DNA from 2 places in the Pseudohaliea sp. genome. Region 2 is predicted to be linked to the other one. Evidence: predicted binding sites of a transcription regulator. Region 2 holds the regulator's gene; the other holds the start of a gene.
What was found. Region 2 encodes PhoB, which activates phosphate uptake and scavenging genes when phosphate is short. Its sites were predicted from a motif close to TGTCATAAANNTGTAACA; they were not measured.

Region 1: the regulator PhoB is predicted to act here: its motif matches at 8,818-8,835, upstream of gspC (type II secretion system protein GspC).

What each region holds. Positions count from the first base shown of each region.
Region 1 is NZ_JBTOLW010000016.1:13,182-27,742, reverse strand. It holds gene ACX93N_RS09415 (serine/threonine-protein kinase) at 1-292, shown strand, start outside; gene ACX93N_RS09410 (transglutaminase family protein) at 281-1,165, opposite strand; gene ACX93N_RS09405 (hypothetical protein) at 1,222-1,728, opposite strand; gene ACX93N_RS09400 (ketopantoate reductase family protein) at 2,552-3,493, opposite strand; gene ACX93N_RS09395 (phosphotransferase) at 3,490-4,230, opposite strand; gene ACX93N_RS09390 (TonB-dependent receptor) at 4,302-6,419, opposite strand; TPP riboswitch at 6,458-6,558, opposite strand; gene ACX93N_RS09385 (hypothetical protein) at 6,648-6,824, shown strand; gene cysC (adenylyl-sulfate kinase) at 6,883-7,503, shown strand; gene sat (sulfate adenylyltransferase) at 7,564-8,751, shown strand; gene gspC (type II secretion system protein GspC) at 8,923-9,993, shown strand; gene gspD (type II secretion system secretin GspD) at 9,993-12,020, shown strand; gene gspE (type II secretion system ATPase GspE) at 12,007-13,548, shown strand; gene gspF (type II secretion system inner membrane protein GspF) at 13,556-14,561, shown strand, end outside.
Region 2 is NZ_JBTOLW010000029.1:27,135-41,695, forward strand. It holds gene phoU (phosphate signaling complex protein PhoU) at 1-139, opposite strand, end outside; gene pstB (phosphate ABC transporter ATP-binding protein PstB) at 160-984, opposite strand; gene pstA (phosphate ABC transporter permease PstA) at 999-2,648, opposite strand; gene ACX93N_RS13200 (ABC transporter permease subunit) at 2,652-4,337, opposite strand; gene ACX93N_RS13205 (PstS family phosphate ABC transporter substrate-binding protein) at 4,334-5,293, opposite strand; gene phoR (phosphate regulon sensor histidine kinase PhoR) at 5,295-6,569, opposite strand; gene phoB (phosphate regulon transcriptional regulator PhoB) at 6,566-7,276, opposite strand; gene ACX93N_RS13220 (transglycosylase SLT domain-containing protein) at 7,409-8,014, opposite strand; gene ligA (NAD-dependent DNA ligase LigA) at 8,011-10,038, opposite strand; gene zipA (cell division protein ZipA) at 10,041-11,015, opposite strand; gene smc (chromosome segregation protein SMC) at 11,037-14,534, opposite strand.

The DNA.
Region 1 (14,561 bases), on a different contig from region 2:
CAGCCGCGCCTGGCTGCAGGCCGAGTTCGCCGCGGCGCTGCGGGCGCACGGCGCCCTCGAGCTCACCGGCGAGCAGGTACCCGGCGGTCGCTGGCTGCTGACGGGCGAAGGCCGCCAGCTGCACTGCCGCCCGCGGGCTCGTCTGCACCTGTCCCTCGAATGCCGGCGGACCCTCTGTCTGCTCGGGCTGGACGGTGCTGCGAGTGCCGAGGCCCTGTTCCCGGATGCGGACATCGTCCACTGGCGGGCGGCGGTGCAGCGTCTCGCCGCACAGCAGCGGCTACCGGACTAGCGGGTGGTGCCTGCAGTTGAAGCTCACGTCCACCTGCATGTGTGAGAAAGCGCGCTCTTCACCGGCGTAACTGCCGGTCACCGGCATGGTCTGGCCGATATGGCGGGCAATCGCCACCGGTACGAGATTGTGACCGCCGACGGTCTGGTTGGTGGGGTCAAAAGTGATCCAGCCGGCACCCGGTACATACACGTCGGCCCAGGCATGGGTCGAGCCGGAACCCGACGAACCCGCCGCCGTTTCCAGAGGATCATAGAGGTAGCCGGAGACAATACGGGCACCAAAGCCCAGGCTTCGAACCGCATCGACAAAGAGCACCGCGAAATCGCGACAGGACCCGCTTCGACACGAGAGCGTCTGCACCGGTGACTGGGTAACTTCGTCGTCGCGAACCCCGTAAGTCATGCCGGCAGCTGCACCGGCGGCGATGTTCTTCAGCAGGGTGAGCGTGTCGCAGCTATCTCCGGCGACAAAGCTCCTTGCCCAGGCAAGGAGATCACCCGACGAATCGAGATAGCTCTGCAAGCGCAGGGCGCCGAGATCAGTCATTTCCTCCTGGGTCAGCAGGAACGGATAGTTTGCCGCTGAGGCGGCGATGTCGAACACCGGCCACTGATCGACGTCCAGCGTGAGCTCGGCGGTACTCTCTATCGTCAGGGTGTCAGATGCGCCGGTAAAGGCAGCGGTGGCGACCGTATTGTCCTGTACATCGTGCGCCCAGGTAAGCTGCGCTGCGGGTGTGCACCGCACGTTGTGCGCGAGCAGCCGCAGCTTGCGGCTCTCGCGCGGGCGCAGCATCAACCGGTGCGGCCCGAAGCGTACCCTGTCGTGGTACTGGTAGCTTGTTCGATGATGTATGGACAGCCTTTGCATGCTGCTAGCGGCCGGAAACCGGCACCGGGGCCGGCATCCTCATCCGCTGGTGGTACTCATCGGTCACTGGCAACGACGCAGGTATCCTGCGACCGGGTATAGTTGCGGGCGCAGACCCACTCATCACCGGAATCCTTCAGGTAGGCATTGGCGGGCAGATCGATAGGAGCACAGGCTCCCGCGACGGCCGCGTAGCCGCGCTCACACTTCCAGCCTGTGCCGTAAACGCTGTTGGTCAGATAGGCATGGGCGGGAACGTCAATCGCGATGCACTGATCGTCGTCTGCCCGGTACCCGCGCTCGCACTCCCAGCCATCGCCGTATTCGCTGTCGGTGAGGTAACCGTTCTCCGGCACGTTGATCGCGGCGCACGTGGACGCCGAGGCCCGGTACCCTCGCTCACACGCCCATCCCGGTTTGAAGGCACGTTCGGTCAGGTAGCCATGCGCCGGTACCTTGATGGCAAGGCATTCTCCACCGGATTCCAGGTAGCCCCTTTCGCATCGCCAGCCCGTCCCATAGGCCGCGCCAGTCGGGTACGCGTTGGCCGGTATTTCAATCATTTCACAGCGTTTGCCTGCTTTCCGGTATCCGGTGCTACACGTCCACCCCCTGCCATAGCGGTCAGGTTCTGCGTGTTCGGGTATCTCCTGCGCTGTATCCTGGGCGAACAGCGGCGCGCAAAGCAGAGCAAGCGTGGTCAACAGGCCGTGCCGGATTGTCCGACCGTGCGAAAGGTTTGCAGCAAACATAGGAAACCCCCGGCTCGACAAGCGAGCACTGTAGTGAAGCGCGGAACTCCTGACCCAGGGCTCGGGCCCTTCATTACTGGTGCTCGCCATTGCCCGCGAACAGCCCCGGCGGCTCGTGGGCTTTCATGAATGATCAGAATCGTCCCCGCCCGGCTGATCCTCTCCACCACTGCGGGGTTTGTCCTGCTGCGACCTCTCCCGGCGTTGTTCCGAACGCTGCTGACGCTTGTCCTCCCGCTTCTTTTTCCTGGCGAGCTCTCTTTGACGCTTTTCGAACGAGTAGTTATTCCTGGCCATCGGCAGCCCCATCTGTGTCACTGAACGCGTGGCCGCCGTCGGCCCGCGCGCTGCCAGAGGGCTCCGGGACCCGACCGGGGTCCCGAAGCCATCAGGCCGTTGTTCAACTACGGTCTCTTCGATCGGCCGTGGTAAGCGGAAGCGCGCCAGTGGGCTCGCTGCGAAGAGCGCGAGGCTGATCGATCCTTACCTGGAGACTTCAAGAGTGCGTGCCGGATCCATTGGCAGCAATTGGAGTGAGTTGACAGAGAGCGGATGCTCAAGCCTCAGCCAAACTACAGTGAATCGGTACGGCCGTCCAGCTGAGACTTCCCGGCCTGATCGCCGCGCTGATCCATCAGGCCGAGTGACTGCCGTCGGCGTCGCGGCCTGCGATCGGGGGCTGCAGGGCACGGACCCGCTCCAGGAGCGCGGCATGGCGGGGCAGGCGGCCGCCCTGGGCCGCGCAGCGGGCGACCAGGAAGCCGTTGATGTAGTCGATTTCCGTTTCCCGGCCGGCGAGCCTGTCTGCGAGCATGGAAGAGCGGTTGCCGGCGGTGGCGCGGAGCACGTCAGCCACGGTGCGCGGCAGCGCGGCGGCCAGCTGCGGCCAACCGAGGGCCCTGAGCGCGGCGACGGTTTCCAGGCAGAGCGCGTCGCAGTCCCTGCGCGCGTCCGGTTCCGTCAGCAGCGCCCCGTTGCGGCAGCCGTGCAGCGCCGTGATGCCGTTGATGACGCAGTTCACGGCCAGCTTCTCCCAGAGCGCCTGCTCGATCGCTGCGTCCCAGGCGACCCGGGGCAGGCGGCCCGGGCCGGCAGCGAACCAGCGGGGCGGCGCGGGCTCGCCATCCGGGTTGCCGATGCGTGTCCGGCCCACGCCGGCATGTACCGTGACGGCCTCGCTCTCGCGGTAGGCACCCTCGCTGGTCACCGCGCGGTACAGGGGCCGCGCGCCCAGGCAGGGCGCCAGCGCTTCCCGGTAGCCGCGCCCGTTGGCCAGCAGCACCACGACTGCATCCGGCGCCAGCCGGTGTGCCAGTGCGGTGACCGCTGAGACCACCGCCGGCGCCTTTACCGTCACCAGCAGCCGATGCACCGGGCCCCTTGATGCCGGGCCCTCCGCGGTGAAGGTACGCTCGCTGTCCCCCGCCGCGGCGCGAAGCGTGTGCATCCGGCGGCTGCTCGCTTCCCGGCCGACCAGGATCACCGGCACGCCCGCTGCTTCGAGCCGGTGTGCGAAGAGTGTGCCCATGGCACCGGCGCCCAGGATGTGCCAGGGGGCGGCAGGGGCGTCAGTCATTGCTGGCTGCCGGCATCGGCGGTCTCCAGGGCACGGGTTACAGCAGTCCAGTCTACCGCGTCCCCGCGGCCGTGGAGCGAGTACCAGAGGGCATCGAGGTAGGGGAGCAGCGCGCGCGCCCCGGTCAGCGCTCGCTGCTCATCGCGGCTGGGCGGCCGCGCCAGGTAGGCCTCGACGGCCGCGCTGCTGTCGCCGGCCGTGCGGGCCAGGTCGAGCCAGCGGCTGCCGAGGGCCGCATACTCCCAATCGATGGCCAGCAGCCGCCCGCGGTGGCGCAGGCAGTTCCCGGCGGTGAGGTCATTGTGGCACAGCACCGGGGCGTCGCCGGGCGCCGCGAGCGCAGCCAGCTGTTTCCTGGCCAGGGCCGGCAAGGCGCGGGGGATGGCGCCGGCACGGGCCTCGCAGGTCTCGAGGTAGGCTGCGGGCGCGAGACGTCGCGCCCGCACCTTCAGTGCATGGATAGCGCGCAGCAGCCGCGCGCGGGCGGCGGCGTCCGCCGGATCCGGCCCGGTGCCGTCTTCGTCGAGATAGTCGCTGACGAGGAAGTCCGCACAACCGAAGCGCGGCGGCGGTGCGAGCCCCGCGGCCGCCGCCGCGCCCTGGAGCGCGTGCTCCTCGGCCCGGTCGAGGCCCGGCGCGGCGGGGTCGAGACCGTCGAGGCGCAGCACCAGCCGGTGCTCGCCCCAGGCGAGCAGCCAGCTCTCGTTGCTCTCGCCGCCGGGCAGCTGTCGCAGCACGCGGGGTTCGCCCGGGGGCCGCGGCTCGATCGCCCAGGCCCCACAGGTCGCGAGAGCCGCCGCCAGCCGTGTCACCGGAATCGGTAGGCGAGGCTCACGCCGAGGACGCGGGGTTCGCCGTACTGGTAGTAAGGCTCGACGGCGTAGCCTTTGCGTGGGTCGTTGCCGAAGCTGCCGAAGCCGCGGATGGCGTAGTCCTCGTCACCGAGGTTGCGTACCCAGAGCGATGCGTCCCAGTGTGACGTGCGCAGGCCGCCGCGCAGGTGCACCAGGTCGAAGGCACCGGCGCGGGCGGCGTGCCGGTCCGAAAAATAGAAACCGTCCTTGCCCTCGGCCTCGGCCCGGAGGTACCAGCCGCCGGGTGAGGTCCAGGTAATGCCGGCGGCGTACTGGTAGTTCGGCGCATGGGCCTGGTCGCGGCCGTCCAGGTCCTCGCCCGCGGCATTCACGTAGTCGTCGAAGGTCGCTTCGAGGAGACCGAAGCTGGCGAAGAGGGCGAGGCTGTCCGTCGGCCGCCAGTCGAGCTCCCACTCGAGGCCGATGTTGGTGCCGGACGCGGCGTTGTCCGTGTAGTCGATGAACGCGGTGCTGCCGTCGGGCCGGGGCAGCACCAGCGAGCCGCGTACCTGCTGGTCGCGCCGGTCCATCCAGAACAGCGCGAGGCGGCTCGAGAGGCGGCCGTCTGCGAGCAGCGCCTTGTGGCCGAGCTCGTAGTTCCAGAGCAGTTCCTGGTCGAAGGCCGTGTTCGCCGCGAGGACGGCGGCGCCGTCACCCACTGAATCCGGGTCGGTTGCCAGCACGCCGGCGTTCACGCCGCCGGCGCGGTAGCCGCGGGAGACGCTCGCATAGACCAGGCCGCCGTCGGCGAGGTCCCGGGACAGCGCCATCTTGCCGCCCCAGAGGTCATCCGAGGGGCTCGAATCCACGCCGTTGCTGTCGCCGTAATCCATGGCGCGGCGGGCCAGGCGCAGCCCCGCGCTGAGGGTCCACGCGTCGCCGAGGGCAATGTCCAGCTGGCCGTAGGCCGCGGCGGTGCGCGCCTCGAAGCGGCTGTGGAAATCGCTGGTGAGGTAGGTGTAGCGGCGGTGCAGGGTCTCGTCGTCGCGCAGTCCATAGACACCGGCAACCCAGTCCGTGGAGCGGCCGAAGAGCGTCAGCGGCTGCCGCGACGACAGGCGCAGCTCGGCGCTAAAGCTCTCGCGGTCGCGCCGGTACTCGTCGAAGGAGCTGTATTCCAGCGCCGGGGCGATGCCCACGTAGGCCCAGTCCTCGTCGTAGGCGTAGACCGTGTCCGTGTCGGCGGCGCTGAGGAAGGTCTCGAGGTCCACCGTGTCGCCCTCCCGATGCCACTGCAGGCTGCCCGCGACAGCCTCCAGGGTATCGCGCCCGGGCTGGTCGGAGAGTGTGGTCCGCGTGTTGTCGAGGGAGAAGGCGTCGTAGCCGTTGTTCACGTCGACAGCGAAGACGTGCAGGTCGACGGTGTGGCGGGCGTCCGGCAGCCAGCGTAGCTTCGCGCTGCCGCTGGCCTCGTCGCGGTCGTTGCTGTCGTCGCGGCCGAGCCAGGCGTTGTCCATGTAGCCGTCGCTCACGTTGTGGCCGAGGCTCACTCGATAGCGCAGCGTGTCCGTCAGGGGCCCGGTGAGGGCGGCGCCGAGGGTGCGCGTGTCGTACTCGGCGGCGCTCACTTCCACGCGGCCGCCGGTTTCCGCCGCCGGGGCCGCCGTGCGCAGATTGATCAGGCCGGCGAGGGCGTTGGCACCGTGCAGCGTCCCCTGGGGGCCGCGCAGCACCTCGACCTGCTCCACGTCGAAGAGCAGGGCGGCGGTGCCGAGGCCGGAGAAGTCGACGCCGTCGATGCGCAGGCCCACGGAGGGGTTCAGCGGCTCGACGAACTGGGAGCGCTCGCCGATGCCGCGGACCTGGTAGAAGCGGGCGCGGGAGCTGCCGCCGGCGAAGTTGACGTTGGGCGCGAGGTTGAGCACGTCCTCGAGGTGCCGGGCCGCGCGCTGGCGGATGGCAGTGCTGTCGACGACGCTGGTGCTGGCGCTCTGGGCGAGGAGCGGCGTCTCGCGGAGTTCGGCGGTCACCACGACCTCCTCGATCGGCGCCGCCCCCGCGGCCTGGCAGGCAAGGGCGCTCCACGCCAGGGCAAGCAGGCCGGGGCAGGTCACGGTAGCCGGGTGCTTCATGGGTCTCCTCCCTCGGGCGGCGGGGGAGGGCGGCCACGGCGGGCCATCGACACCATCCCTACGCCGGTATTGTCCGGTTCAGGTTCGAAGGGTTCGCTCGCGGGAGCGTCTCAGGCCGGGGCCACCCCTTGGCAAGCGGCGAGTATAGGGTTCTGCGAAGGGCGCTGCAAACTCCCGGCCGTGCTATCATCGCGACCGCGATCACCGGCCGCGGAGGGACCCCGAGCCGTGCAACTGCTGTTCGTGTTGCTGCTGCTGTTTGCGGCCCTCGGCCTGCTGGTAATGCTGGGTGAGCGTTATGCGCGCCCGCCGAGCCCGGGCCAGCTGGCCCGGCTGCGGCGCTGGCTCCTGCCGCTGGTGGGCGCCATGCTGGTGTTGTCGCTCGTTGACTACTACTGGGCCTGAGGGCCCGCGCGACGCCGGCTCCGCTGCCCGGAGCCGGCCCGGACAAGGACCTGCGAACATGACGGAACAGAAAGCCACCAACGTGCACTGGCACGAGGGCGATATCGGCCGTGCCGAGCGCGGCAAGCTGCTGGGTCACGGGGGCGCCACGATCTGGTTCACCGGCCTGTCCGGCAGTGGCAAGAGCACGGTGGCAGTCGCCCTCGAGGGCGTGCTCCACGACCTGGGGGTGCTCGCCTACCGCCTGGACGGCGACAACGTGCGCCTCGGTATCAATCGCAACCTGGGCTTCAGCGCCGAGGACCGGGCAGAGAACATCCGGCGCGTGGGCGAGGTCGCCAAGCTGTTCGTGGACTGCGGCGCCGTCGCGCTGAGTTCCTTCATCAGCCCTTACGCCGCCGACCGGGACAAGGTCCGCGCCCTGCACGAGGAGGCGGGCCTGCCGTTCATCGAGGTCTTCGTCGACTGTTCCCTCGAGGCCGCCGAGGCCCGGGATCCGAAAGGCCTTTACAAGAAGGCCCGGGCCGGCGAGATCAAGAACTTCACCGGCATCGACGACCCCTACGAGGCGCCGGCAGACCCGGAGCTCCACCTCCGCTCGGACCAGCAGACGCTGGAGGAAGAGGTGGAAGCCATCCTGGCGCTGCTGCGCGAGCGCGGCATCATTCCCGCCGCCTGACCTTCAGGCTGTCCGTCAACCGGCCCGTTACCGGGTCTGCACTCGGCAAGGAGACCGACCATGATCAAGCCCCATGGCTCCCAGGAACTGAACCCGCTCTATGTCGCCGACCCGGCGGCGCGCGCCGCCCTCGCCGAGGAGGCGGAGGGTCTGCCGAGCCTCCTGCTCAACTCCGCCGCGGCGGCTAACGCGGTGATGCTCGGCGCCGGCTACTTCAACCCGCTGCCGGGCTACATGAATCTCGCGGACGCCCTGTCGGTGGCCGAGTCCCTGCGTACGCGCGACGGCCTGTTCTGGCCCGTGCCCATCGTCAACTTCACCGATGACGAGAGCGTCGAGGCGGGCACCCGCATCGCCCTGCGTGACCCCAACGTCGAGGGCAACCCGGTGCTCGCGGTGATGGACGTGACCGCGGTGGAGCCGGTGACGGACACGCAGGTAGACGCCATGGCGGCGAAGATTTTCCGCACCCTGGATCCGGAGCACCCGGGCGTGGCGACCTTCACGTCGCTCGGCCGTCGGCTGCTGTCCGGTCCGATCCAGGTGCTCAACTTCTCCTACTTCGAGACCGATTTCCCCGAGACCTTCCGCACGGCGGTGCAGATCCGCGACGAGATCGCCGCGCGCGGCTGGGAGAAGGTCGTCGCCTTCCAGACCCGCAACCCCATGCACCGGGCCCACGAGGAACTCTGCCGCATGGCCATGCAGGACCTCGGCGCGGACGGCATCCTCGTGCACATGCTGCTCGGCAAGCTGAAGCCGGGGGATATCCCCGCGGATGTGCGCGATGCGGCGATCCGCAAGATGGTCGACGTGTACTTCCCGGAAAACACGGTGATGATCACCGGTTACGGCTTCGACATGCTCTACGCGGGTCCCCGGGAGGCCGTGCTGCACGCGGTTTTCCGCCAGAACTGCGGCTGCACGCACCTCATCGTCGGCCGCGACCATGCCGGCGTCGGCGATTACTACGGCGGTTTCGACGCGCAGGAGATCTTCGACGACCAGGTGCCCGCCGGCGCCCTTGAGCTGGAAATCTACCGGGCCGACCACACGGCCTACAGCAAGAAGCTGGACCGGGTGGTGATGATGCGCGATGCGCCGGACCACTCGAAGGAGGACTTCGTGCTGCTCTCCGGCACGGCCGTGCGCGACATGTTGAGCCGCGGTGTGGCGCCGCCGCCGGAATTCTCCCGGCCGGAAGTGGCGCAGATCCTCATGGACTACTATCGCTCCACGGTGTCCTGAGCCGGGCGCCCTGCGTACTTCAGGCGGGGCAGGGACTTGGCATAGTTGCCGCGCTTTTCACAATAGTGTCACAATTTTGCCATTCAATGGGCACCCCCGCGGGTGCTTCCTGCGGAGGGCCCCGCCGTGCTCGCGGCGGAGGTGACGCAGGTGAAGGTCCGGAGGACATGCGTGCCGCAAGCGTGGCAGGAAAGCCTGGCGGCCGGCCTGGCCGGTGCCGGTCAGCGGGGCCGGCGTCTCGTGCTGTTCTGGTCCCGGCCGGAGCGGCTGCGGCGCCTGCAGCAGGCGCTCCTCGTCCTCCTCGCCGCCTGGGCCTGCGTCTCGGTTGCCCGCCTGGGCTGGTCTTTCCTGCCGGCCGCTGACACCCCCATTCCCCCGGCGAAGGCGCTGGTCAATCCGGCCAGCCGCGCCGCTGCCCCGGAGGCTCGTACCGCGGTCGACATCGACGCCGCCATCGGCTGGCATCTCTTCGGCGAGGCCGGCGCCCTGAGCGAAGCGGCCCTCGCCGAGCTCGCCCTGCAGCAGGCGAGCGCGAAACCGAAAGCCGGTATCGAGGACGGCGCCCGGGAGACGCGCCTGGCCCTGACGCTCACCGGCATCGTCGCGACGGACGAGGACGGCCTCGGTTTCGCCATGATCGAGCACCGTGGCTCTGAGGCCGTCTACGCCGTCGGTGACGAACTGCCGGTCGCCCGGCGCGTGATCCTGGCCAAGGTACTGCCGCGACAGGTCGTGCTCGACAATGGCGGAACCTACGAGCTCCTGACGCTGTTCGAGGACAGCGAGCTGGACAGCCAGCTGGCGGGCACCGGCCCGCCGCTCGACGCCCGCAGCGTGCCGGCGGAGCGCGAGGCAGCGGGCGGGGCGGCCGAGGCGCCGGCCCCCGAGGCGGTCAGCGCCGGCCCCGGGGCGACGGATCTCGCCGCACAGTACCGCGAGCGCCTGTACAATGACCCGCAATCCCTGGCCGATGTGGTGCGCATCACCGCGGTGCGCCGGGGCGACGAGCTCGTCGGTTACCGGGTGAGCCCCGGCCGCGCCGGCAAGGACTTCGCCGCCCTCGGCTTCGAACCCGGGGATATCGTCACGGGCGTGAACGGACTCTCGCTCACGGACCCGGCGAACACGGTCCGCCTCTACCAGGCCATGCGCGAGGCCCGGGAGGCGGTATTCGACCTGACGCGCGACGGCGAAGCGCTGTCGCTCAGTGTGCGGCTCGCCGCCGCCGGAGACACCGATTGATGCGACCCCTGCCCCGCCTGCTGGTTCTGCTCCTCGCCGTCAGCCTGAACTGCGCCCGCGTCCCGGATGCCGCTGCGCAGGACTTCACGGTCAACCTCAAGGAGACGGACATCCAGGAGCTGATCAAGTTCGTGTCGGAGGTCACCGGCACCACGATCGTCGTGGACCCGGCGGTGAAGGGCAAGGTCAAGGTCGTGTCCTCGCGCCCGGTGAGCCGCGCCGAACTCTACGATCTGTTCCTGTCGATCCTCGACGTGCACGGCTACACGGCCGTGCGTTCCGGCGAGGTGGTCCGCGTGATCCAGTCCAAGGATGCGCGCTCCGCCTCGCTGCCCGTGGAGGACGAGAGCGGGCGCGTGTCCGACGAGTACGTGACCCAGGTCATCCGCCTCGACAATATCTCCGCCGCGAAGCTGATTCCCGTGCTCCGGCCCTTGGTGCCGCAGCAGGCGCACATGGCCGCCTACGCCCCGAGCAACGCCATCATCATCTCGGACACGGCGGCCAACATCCGCCGCATGGTCGACATCATCGAGCGCATGGACCGCTCGGCGACGGCGGAAACGGAAGTCATCGCCCTCAAGTATGCCGTTGCCAGTGACGTGGTGAGCATGCTGCAGAAGCTCGACGACCCGTCGCAGAAGCAGGCCGGCGATGCGGAGCCGGAAGTGCTCCTCGTGCCCGATCAGCGCACCAACAGCGTGCTGGTCAACGGCGACGAGATCCAGCGCGCCCGCATTCGCCGCCTTATCGGCTACCTGGACACGCCCCTCGAGCAGACCGGCAACGTCAAGGTCGTCTATCTCGAGTACGCCCAGGCCACGGAGATCGCCGAGGTCCTGACCCGCGTCATGCAGAACATCAGCCGCCTCGACAGCGCCGACGGAAAAGGGGGCGGCCGGGCGAGCGAGGCCACCATCGAGGCCGACGAGGGCACCAACAGCCTGATCATTACCGCGGACCCGAACCAGATGGCGGCGCTGGAGTCGGTGATCCACCGCCTCGATATCCGCCGCGCCCAGGTGCTGGTGGAGGCGATCATCGTGGAGATGGAGATCACCGATGGCGCCGACCTCGGCCTGCAGTGGCTCTTCGCCAACGAGGACGGCGCTTTCGGCAGCAATGTCAACACCGACGATGCCCGGGCGCGGAACATCGCCAGCGCCATTCTCAACCCGGACAACGCGGAAGCGGAGCCCCTTGCCACCACCGGTGACTTCGATGTCGGCGCCCTCGCCGGGGCCCTGGCACAGTCCCCGGGCATGACCCTGGGCTGGGGCGTCGTCGACGACGACCTCAGCATGACGGTGATCCTCAACGCACTGCGTGAGCGCACCAACGCCAACATCCTGTCCACCCCGTCGCTGCTGACCCTCGACAACCAGGAGGCCTACATCACGGTCGGCCAGAACGTGCCCTTCGTGACCGGGTCGTTCACCAACACCGGCACGGCGAACGGCGCGCAGAACCCCTTCCAGACCATCGAGCGCGAGAACGTGGGCATCACCCTGTCGGTGAAGCCGCACATCAACGAGGGGGATGCCGTGGTGCTCGACATCGAGCAGGAGGTCTCCAGCCTCACCGGGCTCACGGGGGCGCAGGCGATGGCGTCGGACCTGATTACCAACGAGCGCAAGGTGCAGACGAAGGTGCTGGCCGAGGACCAGCGCATCGTTGTCCTCGGCGGCCTGATCAAGGACGACGTGCAGGATGCCCAGCAGAAGGTGCCTCTGCTCGGCGACATCCCGCTGCTCGGCCGCCTGTTCCGCAACGATTCTGTCAACGTGACCAAGACCAACCTGCTGATCTTCATCCGGCCGACGATCATCCGCGACGGCGCGGCCCTGGAGGGCGCCACGGCCCTCAAGTACCGGCAGATCCGCGAGCGGCAGCTGGAGCGGCGGGAGCGGGGGCTCATGTTCCTCGACGACGGTGACTTCCCGGTGCTGCCGGAGTGGGAGGCGCAGCTCCGGCAGCTCGACCAGCTTCGTGAGGACCAGGGCGGTGAGAGCGATGGACGGCGCTGAGACCGGTCTCGCAACGGCCGCGGCAGCCGCCGCGCCGGAAGCCGCTGCGGGGCCGGCCGAGGGGGCACCCCGGCGCCTGCCCTTCGCCTTTGCCCAGCACCACGGGGTGCTCCTCGCGGACGGTGACGAACCGGTGGTCTACCACCTGGGCACGCCGCCCTACGATGTGCTGGTGGAGCTGCGCCGGGTTATCGGCGGGCCCTTCCGGCTGCAGCCGCTGGAGGAGGCTGCCTTCCAGCAGCGCCTGAGCCAGGCCTACCAGCGTGGCAACAGCGAGGCCGTGCAGATGGCCGAGGACATCAGCGCCGACGTCGATCTCGGCCGGCTCGCCGAGGAGATCCCCGACGCCGGCGACCTCATGGAGGCGGAGGACGATGCGCCGATCATCCGCCTGATCAACGCGATCCTGTCGCAGGCGGTGCGCGAGCAGGCGTCCGATATCCACATCGAGACCTTCGAGCACCGCCTCTCGGTGCGCTTCCGTATCGACGGTGTTCTCAGCGAGGTGCTCACGCCGAAGCGCATGCTCGGGCCGCTGCTCGTGTCAAGGCTGAAGGTCATGGCGCGCCTCGACATCGCCGAAAAGCGCGTGCCCCAGGACGGGCGTATCTCCATCCGCATCGCCGGCCATGCCGTGGACATCCGCATGTCGACCATTCCCTCGGCCTACGGCGAGCGCGTGGTCCTGCGTCTCCTTGACAAGCAGGCCGGGCAGCTGGAGCTCGCGCAGCTCGGCATGCCCGAGGCCGTTTACAACGGTTTCCGTCGGGCGCTGCACAGCCCCCACGGCATCATCCTGGTCACGGGCCCCACGGGTTCAGGCAAGACGACGACGCTCTACGCCGGCCTCGCTGCCATCAACGGGACCGAGCGCAACATCCTCACCATCGAGGACCCGATCGAGTACATGCTCCCGGGGGTGGGCCAGACCCAGGTGAACCCGAAGGTCGACATGACCTTTGCCCGGGGCCTCAGGGCGATCCTGCGCCAGGACCCGGACGTGGTCATGGTGGGCGAGATCCGTGACCTGGAGACAGCTGAGATCGCCGTACAGGCCTCGCTCACCGGGCACCTGGTGCTGTCGACGCTGCACACGAACACCGCCATCGGCGCCGTGACCCGGCTCCAGGACATGGGCATCGAGCCCTTTCTCCTGTCGTCGAGTCTCCTCGGGGTCATGGCGCAGCGCCTGGTGCGCGTGCTTTGCCCGGAATGCAAGGCGCCGCATGTGCTCAGCGACAGCGAGGCGGCGCTCCTCGGCGGCGAGGACTGCCGCGGCCGCAGCGTGTTCCGCCCTTTGGGCTGCGACCACTGCAACCACAGCGGCTACCGCGGGCGCATGGGTATCTACGAGCTGATCGAGGTCCGCGATCAGCTGCGGGCCATGATCCACGAGGGGGCCAGTGAGCAGGACATGCTGCGCGAGGCGCGGCGCCAGTATCCCAGCATCGAGGACGACGGACGCCGGCGGGTGCTCTCGGGGCAGACCAGCCTCGAGGAAGTCATGCGCGTGACCGCGCTGGCCTGAGGCGCCCGTGCCCGCCTTCCGCTATCGCGCTCTCAACCCTGGAGGCAAGCTCGTGCGCGGCGTGCTCGAGGGCGACTCGGAGCGCGCCGTTCGCCAGCAGTTGCGCGCGCAGAGCCTGCGCCCGGTAGAGGTCAGCGCCGCGAACCGGGGGCCGTCCCGGAACCGGGGGGGGCGCCTGCGCACGGGTCTGGGCCTCGGCGGGCCCCGGGTCAGTCCGGCGGACCTGTCGCTGCTGACGCGCCAGCTCGCCACCCTGGTACTGTCCAACCTGCCGCTCGCCGAGTGCCTGCAGGCGGCGGCGGAGCAGAGCCGCAAGGCGGGCACCAAGGCCCTGCTCCTGCAGGTGCGCTCGCGCGTGGCCGAAGGGCACACGCTCGCCTATGCGCTCGGCGAGTTTCCGCAGGTGTTCAGCGAGATGTACCGGGCCATGGTCAACGCCGGGGAGCACGCCGGCTTTCTCGGCCCGGTGCTGGCGCAGCTCGCGGACTACGCCGAGCAGCGCCAGTACACGGCACAGAAACTGAAGATGGCGATGATCTACCCGGTGATCCTCCTCGCCGTCGCCGTTGCGGTGGTGACGGCGCTGCTCGTCTTCGTGGTCCCCGAGCTGATCGGCATCTTTGCCCACAGCAACCGGGAGCTGCCGCTCCTCACGCGCGGCCTCATCGCCACCAGTGATTTCCTGGAGGCCTGGGGCCTGTGGCTGTTCCTGGCCCTCGCGGCCCTCGCAATCGGCCTGCGCCGCTTCCTGCGCGCGCCGGCGCGGCGCCGCGCCTGGCACCGCTGGCTGCTGCGGGTCCCCGGGCTCTCGCGGCTGCTGGTCGCCGTGGATACGGCGCGTTTCGCCTCGACCCTGAGTATCCTCATGGCGAGCGGCGTGCCGCTGCTGGAAGCGCTGCGCATAGCGGGCCAGGTGCTGTCCAATCTCGTGCTGCGCGAGGAGAGCCTGCGCGTGGCCGAGCGGGTGCAGGAGGGCGCGAGCCTGAGCAAGGCCCTCGGCCGCAGCGAGCTGT
Region 2 (14,561 bases):
CCCGGGCGAGGAGCGTCTCGACAGCACGGGCAACGGCCGCCTCGACCCGCCCGCCCATCTCGAGCAGGTGGTTGCGAACGGCCTCCAGCTCGGCATTGAACTGGCCGGAAATGTGCTGCCTGTGGCTGTCGCTTTGCAAGGGCGTCTCCCGCTGGCTGCTCAACCGTAGCGCCCGGTGATGTAGTCTTCCGTCTGGCGCTGCTCGGGGTTCGTGAAGAGTGTATCGGTTTCGCCGAATTCCACCAATCGCCCCATGTACATGAAGGCGGTCATGTCGGATACCCGCGCCGCCTGCTGCATATTATGGGTCACGATGACGATGGTGTAGCGGGTTTTCAGCTCGTAGATGAGCTCCTCGATACGCAGCGTTGAAATCGGGTCCAGAGAAGAAGCCGGCTCGTCCAGGAGCAGCACTTCCGGCTCGACGGCAATGGTCCGTGCGATCACCAGGCGCTGCTGCTGGCCGCCGGAGAGCGCCAGGGCGCTGTCATCGAGGCGGTCCTTGACCTCATCCCAGAGCGCCGCAGCGCGCAGGGCTTTCTCCACGGACTCGTCGAGGACGCGCTTGCGGTTGATGCCCTGGATGCGGAGCCCGTAGGCCACATTCTCGAACACGGTCTTCGGAAATGGATTCGGGGCCTGGAACACCATACCGACGCGGCGCCGCAGGCTCGCCACGTCCACCGCCGGGTCGTGGATATCCTCGCCCTCGAGGCGGATACTGCCGCTGATGCTGCAGCCTTCGATGAGGTCGTTCATGCGGTTGAAGCAGCGCAGCAGGCTCGACTTGCCGCAACCGCTCGGCCCGATGAAGGCGGTCACGCGCTGACGTGGAATGGCGAGGTCAATACGGTCCAGTGCCGGCGCTGCACTGCCGTCGTAGTGCAGGGACAGACCCTTCGCAACGAGTGCGGCACCCTCGGTGGGCACGCGTGGTGCCGGGGCTCGACGCAGGGCCTGCACGTTGATGGAGTGTTCTGCCATGAGTCGTGAGCCTATCAGTTGGCCAGGGACTTGTATCGCTCGCGAAGACGATTGCGCAGGATCACCGCCGCGAGGTTCAGTACCAGGATGATGGCCACGAGCAGAAACGCCGTGGCGTAGACCAGGGAGCGGGTCGCATCGGGGTCCGGGCTGTGGAAACCGATGTCGTAGATGTGAAAACCGAGGTTCATGAACTTCTGCTCGAGATGCAGGTAGGGAAACTCCCCACTCACGGGCAGTGTCGGTGCGAGCTTCACCACCCCGACCAGCATCAGTGGCGCAACCTCGCCCGCCGCCCGGGCCACGGCAAGCACAAGCCCGGTCATCATGGCCGGCGAGGCCATGGGCAGAACCACGCGCCAGAGCGTCTCCGCCCGGGTCGCGCCGAGGGCGAGACTGCCCTCGCGCACAGAGCGCGGGACCCGGGCGAGGCCCTCTTCCGTCGCCACGATGACCACCGGCAGGGTCAACAGGGCGAGCGTGAGCGACGCCCAGAGCAGCCCGGGGCTGCCGAAGGTAGGGCTTGGTAAGCGGTCGGCAAAGAAGAGCCGGTCGACCTCGCCGCCAAGCACGTAGACGAAGAAACCGAGGCCAAACACCCCGAACACCAGGGACGGTACCCCGGCGAGGTTGTTCACCGCAATGCGCACCAGGCGCGTCAGCGGGCCCTGCCGGGCATACTCGTGGAGGTAGACAGCGGCCAGCACGCCGAGCGGTGTCACCAGTACGGCGGTCAACAGCACAAGGGCCACGGTGCCGAAAATCGCGGGGAAGACGCCCCCGTCCGTGTTGCCATCCCGCGGCGCTCCGCTCACGAAATCCCAGAGCTTTTCGAAGTAAAGCCCCAGGCGCGCCGGCAGCGACAGCGCATTGGGCTGATAGGCCCGCAGCACCGTCGCCAGCGGCTGCTCGATTCGCCGGCCGTCGGCAAGGGCCAGCTGGAGCGTGTAGCGCCCGAGCGCTTCGCGCAGGACGCGCCGCTCGGCCTCGAGCGCCGCCAGCCGTTCGCGCGCGCCGTGCATACGCGGGTCTCCGGCGGCACGCCACCGGGCAAGCTCGGCGCTCGCGGCGGCCAGCGGGCCCTGCTCGAGGGTGCGTAGGGCTTCCCGCGCCGCGGCCGTGGCCGCCAGCGCCTGCTCGATAGCTTCCCGCAGGGCGGGCCCCTCACCCGCCACGACTCCCGCCCCGCTTTCGCCGAGCGCCAGCGGGTAGCCGAAGAGCGGCCCCCATTCGCTGCGTTCGATCACAGTGGCCGCCGCCGGCGTGCGCGCCGCGAGCATATCCGAGGCCAGCAGCCAGCGGAACTCCGCCGCGCCGAGATCGCGGTTGCCCAGCCGCAGGAGCAGCCGCTCGCGCCGCTCGGGGCCCGGCCCCGGCTCGAGGCCGGCCTCGCGGAGCTGCAACACCGGGACGTCACGCCGCGCAACGACCTGGCCGAGCAGCGACTCGGTCGACCCGCCGCCCGCGCGGACCTCCAGTGCCTTGAGCGGGCCGGGCCAGAAGTGCCCCAGCCCCCTGGCTGCGAGCAGCGCGACCAGGGCCAGCACCGCCAGCAGCGACAGGGCCGCCGCGCCGGCCGCCAGCCACTCCAGCGCATCCCCCCCCTGGCGGCGCAGGGCGACGCCAAGGCGTTCGTGGGGAGAGCTACGGCGCGCGGCGGTCACGGCTCAGCCCGCCGCATAGCGGTAGCGCAGCCGCTGCCGCACCAGTTCCGCCAGGGTGTTGATGACGAACGTGAAGGCGAATAGGAGCAGCGCCGAAAGGAACAGCACCCGGAAGTGCGTGCTGCCGACGATGGATTCAGGCGCCTCCATCACGATGTTTGCGCTCAGGCTGCGCAGCCCCGTGAACGGATCGACGTCGAGGATCGGCGTGTTGCCTGTCGCCATGAGTACGATCATGGTTTCGCCGATCGCACGGCCCAGGCCGATCATCAGTGCCGAGAAGATCCCCGGGCTTGCCGTGGGCAACACCACGCCCGTGAGCGTTTGCCAGCGCGTTGCGCCGAGGGCGAGGCTGCCGTCGGACAGGCTTCGCGGCACCGAGAAGATGGCATCCTCGGTGATCGAGTAAACGGTGGGAAGGACGGCGAAGCCCATTGCCATGCCGACGACCAGCGCGTTGCGCTGCTGGTAGGCGATGCCTAACTGCCGCTCGAGCCAGCCGCTGACGTCACCGCCGAAGCAGGCCGCCTCGATCACCGGACTCGCGGAAACGCTCACCCAGGGCAGCAGCACCACGACCGGCAACAGCAGCAGGGGCCGGACGCCGGGGGGCAGGCGGCGGCGCCAGCGCCGCGGCAGCGCCGACCAGAGCGCGCCGGCGGCGACTATCCCGGCAACCAGGATGAGGGGGGCGGCAAGGAACCCCGCGAGCGCATGCTCCACCCGCGGCGCCAGCCAGAGGCCGGCGATGAAACCGAGCACGACCGTGGGCACCGCTTCCATGAGCTCGATCCCGGGCTTGACGACCCGCCGCAGCGGTCGCGCCATGAAGTAGGCGGTGTACGCCGCGGCGAGCACGCCGAGCGGCGCCGCGAAGAGCATCGTGTAAAAGGCGGCCTTGAAAGTCCCGAGGGCCAGGGGGGCCAGGTTCAGCTTGGGTTCGTCGCTCGCGCCCGCCGGGGACGATTGCCAGACTCGCGCCGGGGCCGGGTAGTCCGGGTGCCAGACCGCGGCCCAGAGGGACGTGAAGGAGACCTCCGGATGCGGGTTGCGCACGCGGTAGTGGTGCACCGTTTCACCGACGCGGACCGCGAGGGACGCACCGTCGGCGGCGACCGCCACGGAGTCCGCGCCGACGGTACGCGGAAGGCGCGTGGCGAGCAGCCGTCGCTCGGCGACGGTGTGCCAGGCCTGCAGGCGGCCGTCGGCAGCGAGCGCATAGACCACCGCGCGTTGCGGTTCGGCAACCAGCCAACGCACGGGCAGGCCCCCGCTGTCCAGGCGCCGGAAGCGGGCCCACGGTCCGCCGGGCCCGGCACTGGTACGCCCGAATTCGACCAGCCCGCCATCCCCGGTCGCGACGATCACCGCTCGCCCGCCGGCCAGACGGACACTGGGACCCGCCGCGCCCGCGATCAGCCCCGCGTCGGCGAGTTCTGCCAGCAGCGCGGGCGAGGCGGGATCGGGGCCGCGGCCGGCCGGCAGCAGCCCGGCGCCCGAAGCCGGTTCGCTATGGCTGTAGCTGATGGCCGCCGGCTGCAACAAAGGCATGACCTCCCAGAGCAGGTAGAGCAGCATGAGAAGGATGGTGCCCAGTACACCCACGCCGGCGGCACCGACCAGCGCGCTGGTCCCCCGATCAAACCAGCGGCGGTGGCGATCGACCCGGCTGTCGGCAAGGCGGCTCACAGACCCAGGGCCTCGCGCTGCGCCTCGATCAGCGTCACCGGCAGCGGCACGTAGCCGTCCTGGAGTACCAGGCGCTGTCCCTCGCGGGAATAGACGAAGCGAAAGAACTCGCGGACCAGCGCGGTGAGCGGCTGCCCCGGCGGGCGGTTGACGTAGGCGTAGAGATAGCGCGCGAGTGGATAGCGGCCGCTGCCGGCGGCTTCGGCGGTCGGCGGGACCGCCGGCCCGCTGCCGTCACTGATCGCGAGCGGACGCACACCCGCGGACTCGTAACCCAGGCTCGAATAGCCGATGGCGCCGGGCGACGCGCCGACGGCATGCACCACGGAGGCCGACCCGGGGAGCTCGTTCACGAGCGGATGGAAGTCCCCTTGGCACAGTACCTCGCTGCGGAAGTAGCTGTGCGTGCCCGAGGCGGTGTTGCGTCCGTAGGCTACGATGGGGCGGCCGCGCCAGCTGCCGCCCAGGCCCAGGTCCCCCCAGTGGGTGAAGCGCCGTGCGGCACCGCAGCGCCGGGTGATCGAGAAGACTGCGTCGAGCTCGGCGAGGGAGAGCGCCCGGAGCGGGTTGTCCTGGTGTACGAAGACCGCCACTGCGTCGACGGCGACAGGCACGGCAGTGGGAGGGTAGCCGAAACGCCCGCGAAAGGCCTCCACCTCGCGCGCGGTCATGGCGCGGCTCATGGGGCCGAGTTCAGCTGTGCCCTCTGCCAGCGCCGGTGGTGCCGTCGCCGACCCGGCGGCCTGCACTTCCACCGTCACCGCCGGGTGGTGGGCGCTGAACGCGCGCGCCCACAGGGACATGAGGTTGGCCAGCGTATCCGAGCCGGCACTGCCCAGGCTCCCGACCAGGCCCGAGGCGGGCTCATAGGGCGGCAGGGTGCGGTCCCCAAGGGCCGGCGCGGCTACCAGGGCCAGCAGCAGGCACACGCGACGCCAGGCCCTGCCCGCACGCACGTCAGGCGGCGAAGGCCAGGGTAAAGGTACTGCCCTCCCCCGGCTCACTCTCGATGCGCAGCTCCGCCCGGTGAGAGGCGGCGACGTGCTTGACGATGGCAAGGCCCAGCCCCGTACCGCCCGTTGCGCTCGAGCGGCTCTCGTCGACCCGGTAGAAGCGTTCCGTCAGGCGCGGCAGGTGTTGCTCTTCAATGCCCGGGCCCTGGTCCACGACCGACAGCAGCAGTTCGTCGCCCTCGCGGCGCCAGTGAACCAGCACCGGCTTGTCGTCCGGGCTGTACTTGATGGCATTGAGCACCAGGTTGGAAACGGCGCTGTGCAGTTCGCGGTAATCACCGGCAACGCCGTCGCGCGTGTCCAGGCGCACTGCCACGACCCGTTCCGGGTGCGAGTGCGCCAGCTCGTCTCGAAGCTCCTCGACCAGGCCCGCCATGTCCACGCGCTCCGTCTTCTTCTCGCTGCGCACGCTCTCGATGCGCGAGAGCCAGAGCAGATCGTCGAGAAGGTTCTCCATACGCCGGGCCTGCAGTTCCATCTGTTCCAGCGGCTTGTGGAAGCGCGGGTCCAGCCGGTCTCCCGCGGCCATGAGGGTGTCGAGGTAGCCCTTGAACACCGTGAGCGGAGTGCGCAGCTCGTGCGAGACATTGCCGACGAAATCCCGCCGCTGCTGCTCCAGCTGCAGCATGCGGGTCACATCGCGCACGAAGAGAAGGAAATCACCGTCGGCAAAAGTGGTGACCTCCATCTGCAGGAAGCGAGGCGCACCGCCCTTCAGGCCGACCTGCAGGGGCTGGGAGAAATCGCCGTTGATGAAGTAGCGGTGGAACTCGGGCAGGCGCACGAGGTTCAGGATCAGCTGGCCCCGGTCCCTGGGGTACTCGAGACCGAGCAGCGTGCGGGCAGCCTCGTTGCACCACTCGATGGCCCCGGCCTGGGTGAGGATGACCACCCCGTCGCGCATGGAGGCGAAGGAACTCTGCAGGTAGTCGACGGTGGACTGAAGCCGGCTGCGCGCCTCGCGGTTCTCCCGCTGCAGGCGGTAGATGGTGTCGTAGACGACGCCCCAGATGCCGAAGCTCTCCGGCGGCGTCTGCTCCGGATCCTCGAGCCAGCGGCGCATGCGCCAGATCTGGTAGAGCCAGACGCCGCTGATGGTCCCGAGGCCCACGGTGAGCATGGCCAGAGGGTAGCCGAACAACCAGCCGGCCAGCGCCGACGCGGCCAGCACCAGCAGCAGCTTGCGCAACTCCCCACGCCAGCTACCGGCCAGGTTCACCCGGTGGGAGCCCCCCGAGCGGAGAAGCGGTACCCGGTGCCGCGCACGGTCTGGATAAGGCCGCTGTAGTCACTGGCGCCGGCCGACAGCGCCTTGCGCAGGCGGCGGATGTGGACGTCGACGGTGCGTTCCTCAACGTAGACGTTCGCACCCCAGACCTGGTCGAGCAGCTGGTTGCGCGTGTAGGCCCGCTCCGGGTGCGCCATGAAGAACTGCAGCAGGTTGAACTCCGTGGGACCCATGTCGAGTGGCTCGTCGGCGAGAAAGACACGCCGGCTCTTGCTGTCCAGCACCAGTTCGGAGACCTGCATGCGGTCACTGGCCTCCGCCCCGCCCGCCCTGCGCAGCAGGGCCTTGATACGCGCAATGAGTTCCCGCGGTGCGAAGGGCTTGGTGATGTAGTCGTCGGCGCCGACGTCGAGGCCCTGGATGACGTTGTCCTCCGCCGTCTTCGCAGTCAGCATGATGACCGGTATCTCCCGCGTCCCCTCGTCGCGCTTCAGGCGACGGAGCAGTTCGATGCCACTGCCCCCGGGAAGCATCCAGTCGAGGAGGACGATGTCCGGCCGCTGGTCGACGATAGTGGCATGGGCGTCCTGGATGTTATCGGCCTCCAGACAGCGGTAATCGACGATCTCGAGCGCCATGCGCAGCATGTCGCGGATTGCGAACTCGTCGTCGACCACCAGGACGGTGCGTTCACTCATGGCACGGTAGCCTGCATGGGAATTTGTCCGCGAAGTCTGCCGCCGCACTGTGACAATAACATGACAGATCGGCCCCTTTTTGCAACAGGGCCGTCACAGTCAAAAGCCTGTCGCAGCACCGCGCCCCGTCCCTCAGAACCAGCCGAAGAACCAGCCATCGTCCTCGAGTTCTTCCCGGCAGGCCGGCAGCTGTCCGCTGTACAGCGAGGACCGGCGCTCGACCTTGCGCGCCACGGAGCGCAGCCAGTCCTTGCTCCTGAAGCTGCCCCGGGCAAAGCCACCGTGGCCTTCGTGGTACGCCAGGTAGAGCCGGTAGGCGTCGTCCGGCCGGATGCCGTTGCGCCTGGTTGACTGGTGGTTGTACCAGCCGATGAAATCGATGGCGTCACCGAAATCGTCGCGGTCGGCGCCGTAGTTGCCGGCGCTGCGCTCGTAGGCGCGCCAGGTGGCCTTGAGCGCCTGGCTGTAGCCGTAGGAGTCGGAGGGGCGCGGCCCGGGAATGAAACCGAAGATCTTCTTCCGCGGCGGCTTGGCTTTGGCGACGAAACGCGATTCCTGGTGCATGATCGCCATCAGCACCGGGATCGGGCTGCCCCAGCGCTCACTCGCATCCCGTGCATCATCATACCAGCCGTCCTTGTCGCGGAAGATCTCGCAGAGATTGTCGAGGTCCCGCGGCGGTGTCGTGGCGCAACCGGCGACAACAAGGCACAGCGATACCAGCAGCAGCGTTCTCACGGCCGTCCCCCGTGTTCGTCGAGAAAGGCGAGGAATGCGGCCTCGTCGATGACCGGCACCTCCAGCGCTTCCGCCTTCGCCAGCTTGCTGCCCGCTCCGGGCCCGGCGACCAGAGTGCGGGTCTTCGCGGAGACACTGCCCGACACGCGGGCCCCGAGGGCCTGCAGCGCCGCGCTGGCCTCGTCCCGCGTCATGCTCTGAAGCTTGCCGGTGACCACCCAGGTCTGACCGGCCAGCGGCGCATCGTCGGCCGCCGCCTCCGCCTCGGGCCAGTGCACCCCGGCCTCGCGCAGGGCCCTGACCACGGCCTGGCTCGCCGGGTCGTCGAAGAACTGGCGCAGGTGATCGGCAACCACCGGCCCGACATCATCGACGGCCAGCAGGTTCTCCTCGGACGCCGACGCCAGCGACTCGTAGCTGCCGAAGTGCCTTGCCAGCGAGCGCGCCGTGGCCTCGCCCACCTCGCGGATACCGAGGGAGTAGAGAAAGCGCGCCAGCGTGGTGGCCTTGCTCGCCTCCAGCGCCGCCAGCAGGTTGTCAGCGCTTTTCTCGCCCATGCGCTCCAGGCCGAGGAGGTCGTCCCGCCGCAGCGCGTAGAGGTCGGCCACGGTCTCCACGAGGCCCCGCTCCACGAGCTGCTCCACCAGCTTGTCGCCGAGCCCGTCGATGTCCATGGCCCGGCGCGAAGCGAAATGGCGCAGGGCCGCCATCCGCTGGGCGGCGCAGACCAGGCCGCCGAGGCAGCGCAGCACCGCACCCCCCTCCTCCCGCTCCACGGCGGAGCCGCAAACCGGGCACGTCGACGGCGGGACGACCGGCGTCGCGTCCTCGGGGCGCCGGTCGGCGACCACGGACACCACCTGGGGGATCACGTCGCCCGCGCGGCGTACGATGACCGTATCACCGACCATGACGCCGAGGCGCTCGACCTCGTCGAGGTTGTGCAGCGTGGCATTGCTGACGGTGACACCGCCGACGAAGACCGGCTTCAGCCGCGCCACCGGCGTGACGGCGCCCGTACGCCCGACCTGGAACTCGACGGCCTCGAGCTGTGTCAGCTCTTCCTGAGCGGGGAATTTCCGGGCGATGGCCCAGCGCGGGGCCCGGGACACGAAACCGAGGCGCTCGCGCAGAGCCAGGTCATTGACCTTGTAGACGATGCCGTCGATATCGTAAGGAAGCGCGGCGCGCCGGGCCTCGAGGCGACGGTAATAGTCGAAGCAGCCGTCGATGCCGGTCACCAGCGCCGACTCGCTGTTGATGCGCAGCCCCCAGCCATGCAGGCGCTCCATGATCGCCCAGTGCGTAGCCGGCAGCGAGCCGCCCCTCACCTGCCCCACGCCGTAGCAGCACAGCTGCAGCGGCCGGCGGGCGGTGACCCGGGAGTCGAGCTGGCGCAGGCTGCCGGCCGCCGCGTTACGCGGGTTCACGAAGCCTTTCTCGCCACGTTCGGCCGCCTCGCGGTTCAGCTGCGCAAAGCCGTCGTGCAGCATGTAGACCTCGCCGCGTACCTCCAGCTCCGCCGGATAGCCGTCGCCGCGCAGGCGCAGGGGCACAGAGCGTATGGTGGCGACATTGTCGGTAATGTCCTCGCCGGTAGTCCCGTCGCCGCGGGTGGCGGCGCGCTCAAGGGCTCCCCGGCGGTAGAGGAGGCTGACGGCCACCCCGTCGAGCTTCGGCTCGCAGGCAAACTCGAGGGCGGTTTCCGGATCTCCCAGGCGATCGAGCACCCGGCGGTGAAACTGCTCGAACTCCTCGTCGCTGAAGGCGTTGTCGAGGGAGAGCATCGGCTGTTCGTGGCGGACGCTGGCGAAGGCCGTGAGCGGCTCCGCACCGACCCGCCGGGTCGGCGAGTCGGGCCGTGCAAGGGCCGGGTGCGCCGCCTCGAGGGCCTGCAGTTCGCGCAGCGCGCGGTCATACTCGGCATCGGGTACGCTGGGCTGATCGAGCACGTGGTACTCGTAGTTCCAGCGCTCCAGCCTGTCGCGCAGTTCCGCCGCGCGGGCCTCCGGACGTGCGCTCACGGCTAGCGCGACCCGGCGAGAAGACGCCTCTCGAGATCGCGGATCTTCTGGCGGCTGTGCTCGAGGGACTGGCGGGTGAGTGCGCTGCGCGACTCGTCGAGCACTTCACCGCCGAGGTTGCGGGCCACGGCCTGGGCCGTTTCGAGCATGTAATCGAAGGCCTTCATCATGTCTTCGGGGCCTGGCAGGGTGACGAAGAAGAGCAGACCGGGGGTGGATAGCTCGCTCATGCGATCGATGTCGAACACCCCCGGCTGCATCATGTTGGCGACGCTGAACTGAATGGCGCCGCGACCCGCGGCCTGTTCGTGGCGGTGGAAGAAGTCCATGTCGCCGAAGCGGAGGTCGCAGGCGAGGAGTATCTGCAGGATATCGTCACCGCGGAAGCCGGCCGGGTCCTTCGCGATGACGTGAAGGATGAACACCTCAGGATCTTCCCCGCGGGGCAGGCGCCCTGCGCTGCCCGCGGGCCGCGGCTCGGGCTCGTCGTCCGCCGGCAGGTCCTCGAGCCAGTCGAGGTTGCCGGGTTCCTCACGATCGCTGGTGCTGACTCCGCTGACCAGGCCGTCGTCCGCGGACGACCGGGCAGCTGCCTTGCGCGCTCCCCGCGAGCGCGGGCGGCCGCTGTCGGTACCCGTAGCGGCCGCCCCGCCGGCACCTGCTGTGCCGCTATCCGCCGCGCCGGCAGTCGCGTCGGCAGTCGCGTCGGCCGATGCCGCTGCCTGTACGGCCTCGTCGTGCTCCCGGGTAGCGCGCACCAGGTCCTCGCGGCGGATGACCCGCGCACCCCCGTTCGGCAGTTCCTGGACCACGCTCGGGTGCTCCTGCTGCTCGTCGTCGCCCTCACCCACCCGGCGCAGCTTGACACGCACCTCGGCCTGCCGCTCCGCGCGCACACGCCGCCACGCGTCCACGAGCACCGCCGCAATCAGCAGCACGCCGATGATGACCATCCAGTCGCGTATCGTCAGCTCCATGCGTCAGCGCCCAGTTCGCCGTCAGCTAGCCGCCAGTTCTGCCGCTTCCTCCACATCCACGGCCACAAGGCGGGACACGCCGGGCTCGTGCATGGTGACCCCGAGCAACTGGTCGGCCATTTCCATGGTGATCTTGTTGTGGGTGATGAAGATGAACTGCACTTTTTCCGACATCTCCTTCACCATGCGAGCATAGCGCCCCACGTTGGCATCATCCAGCGGCGCATCCACCTCGTCGAGCATGCAGAACGGCGCCGGGTTCAACTGGAAGATCGAAAAAACGAGGGCGATGGCCGTCAGCGCCTTTTCGCCGCCCGAGAGCAGGTGAATTGTGCTGTTCTTCTTGCCGGGCGGGCGCGCCATGATAGAAATCCCCGTATCGAGCAGGTCGTCGCCGGTCATCTCGAGAGAGGCGCTGCCCCCGCCGAAAACCCGCGGAAACAGTTCCTGCAGGCCGCTGTTGACCTTGTCGAACGTGGCCTGGAAGCGGCTGCGTGTCTCCCGGTCGATCTTTCGAATGGCCGACTCGAGGGTCGCCAGGGCGCTCTCGAGATCCTCATTCTGCGCGTCGAGGTACTGCTTGCGCTCCGACTGCTGGCTGTACTCGTCGATCGCCGCGAGGTTGATCGGGCCCAGGCGGGCGATGCGCGCGGCTACGCGTTCCAGCTGCTGCTGCCAGCCCTCGCGGGTGGCGTCCTCCGGCAGGCTCTCGAGCACGACCTCGGGGTCCCGGGACAGCTCCTTCAGCTGCCGGCCGACGTTCTCCCGCTGCACCTGAAGCGTCTGCCGGCCGAGACGGCATTGCTCGAGCTCCGCGCGCGCCGAGGCGACCCGCTGCTCGATGGCCGCGCGGGCCTGTTCGTCGCTGCGCAGGGCGTGCTCGACCTCGGCAACGCGCTGGCGGGCCTCGGTCAGTTCCGCTTCCGCGGCGGAACGCAGCTGGAGTTGCGTCTCGAGCTCCGCCTCCAGCTCCGCCACCGGCGTACTCGTGTCCTCGAGGCCGCTGGCCAGGCTCGCCTGGCGCTCGCTGAGCTGGGCGACCTGCGCCTCGGTGCGCGCGATAGAGCTGCGTATCGTCTCGACCTGGGTCTGCAGCGCCCGCAGGCGCATGGCCGCCTGGTGGGCGCCATCGCGGGCCTGGCGGGCCGCCTGCCGGCAGCCGTCCAGTTCGCCCCGCAGCCGGTCCCGCTCGGAGAGCAGGGCCTCGCGCTCACCGGCATCGGCTTCCATGCGCTCGATCGCCTCGGCAAGCACCTGCCGGGCCTCGGCGATCGACGCCTGCTCGCCCTCGAACTGTGCGCGGGCCTCCTCGGCATCCCGGGCCAGCGCCGCGCGGCGGGCCTCCAGCTGCTCGACTCGCGCCTCCTGCGCCTTGAGCCGCGCCGCCGCGTCGGCCTGGCGGCGGCTGGCCGCCTGCTGGTCGCGCTGGAGGGCCTGGCGGGCGTGCTCCAGGTCGCGCAGGCGCTGGGCCTCGCCGGCCTGTGTCTGCTCCAGTTCACGCACGCGCTCGGTAGTCCCCTCGACAGACGCGGCCAGTGCCTCGAGTTCCTGCTGGCGCCGGATGACGCCGCCGGCTTCCATCTCTCCGCGGCGGAGCGAGAGCCAGTTCGGGCCGAGCCAGAGGCCCTCGGGTGTGATCACGGACTCGTGGCCCGCGAGCCCGCCACGCATTGCCAGCGCCTCGGCCTCATCTGCCGCGGTGCGCACCGCGGCCAGCAGTCCCGCGACGCGGCCGCCACAGCGCACCTGCGCGGCCAGGGTTCCCGCCGGTGCCGGCGGCACCGATGCCCGCGCCACGAGCGTCAGGTGCCCGGCCGCGAGCCCGTCGAGACGCTGGCCGAGACTGCCGAGATCGTCGACGCAGACCGCGTGCAGGTAATCACCGAGGACCGTCTCCACCGCCTGCTGCCAGGGCGCGGCCACTTCGAGCTGCGAGAGCAGCCGCGGCGCTGCTGCGAGGCCGTTGCCATCGAGCCAGGCATCGGCGCCCCCTGCGGCGTCCTCGGCCGCCGCCTGTTGAAGGGCTTCGAGAGAGGCTTGCCGTCCGCGCAGCTGGGCCAGCTCCGAACGCGCCGTGTCGAGTTCGCTGGCAAGGCGTGTTCCCTGCTCCCGGCACGCCCCGAGGTCGGCCGCCAGGGCCTCGCCCTGCTCTTCGTAACCGGCAATCGCGAGCTCCGCCTCCGCGAGCTCCTCGCGCAGCGGCGCCGGGTCCTCCTCGCCCTCCGCGGGCGCGAGCTCCCGCTGTTCGCCAGCGAGCTGCTCCATGCGTGCCTGCAGGCGTTTGAGCGCATGTTCGAGGTGCTGAATCCGCGACTGCTGCACCTCGGCCTGCTGCCGCGGCTCAGCGGCGCGATGGTTGAAGTCGTCCCAGCGTTGCTGCCAGCCCTGCATGGCCTCTTCGGCTGCGGCGAGGGCGGTCGCGGCCTCCTCGGCAGCGGCATCGAGCATCCCGCTCTCCGGCGAGAGCCCGGCGAGCTCCTCTTCCCAGGCGGCCAGCCGCTCCCGGTCCTCGCGCAGGTGCTGCTCGGCCTCATCGAGGTTGCTCCGCGTCTGCGCGAGGTCTTCCCGAAGCTGCCGGGAGCGTTCCTTCTGGTGCTGGATGCTCTGCTCGATGCGCGCCACTTCAGCGCCAAGGGTGTAGTAGCGGCCCTGCACCTCGTTGAAGACATCGGTGCGCTCGGTCTGCTCGACACGCTGCTGCTCGATCCGCGTATCGACCTGCTGATGCTCGGCGAGGACCGCCTCGAGGGACACCTCGAGTTCCCCGACCCTGCGAGCGCTCGTCGCGGCTTCGCTGTCGAGATCCTTCCACTCCAGGGCAAGGAGCTGAGCCTTGAGTGTGCGCTCCTCTTCCTTGAGGGCACTGTACTTCTCCGCGGCCTGTGCCTGCCGCTGCAGGTGCTGTAGCTGCCGGTCCAGCTCATCGCGCAGATCCGTCAGGCGCTCGAGGTTCTCGAGCGTCCGGCGCATCCGCGATTCCGTTTCCTTGCGCCGCTCCTTGTACTTGGAGATCCCCGCCGCCTCTTCGATGAAGACGCGCAGCTCCTCCGGGCGGGACTCGATGAGCCGGGAGATCATCCCCTGTTCGATAATGGCGTAACTTCGCGGCCCCAGCCCCGTGCCCAGGAAGATGTCGGTGATGTCGCGGCGCCGGCAGCGGGTGCCATTGAGAAAATACTCCGACTGACCCTCCCGGCTGACCTGCCGGCGCGTGGAGATTTCGGCATAGCTTGCATACTCGCCACCGACGCTGCCGTCGCTGTTATCAAAGGTCAGCTCGATGGAGGCCTGGCCGACCGGCTGGCGATTCACGGAGCCATTGAAGATGACATCCGCCATCGACTCGCCGCGCAGGTTCTTCGCGGAACTCTCCCCCATCACCCAGCGCACGGCGTCGATGATGTTGGACTTGCCGCAGCCATTCGGCCCCACCACGGCGGCCATGTTGCTGGGGAAGGTGACCGTGGTCGGGTCGACGAAGGACTTGAAGCCCGCCAGCTTGATCGACTTCAGCCGCATGGCGTGGCGGCTTCACAGGAGGTGTTT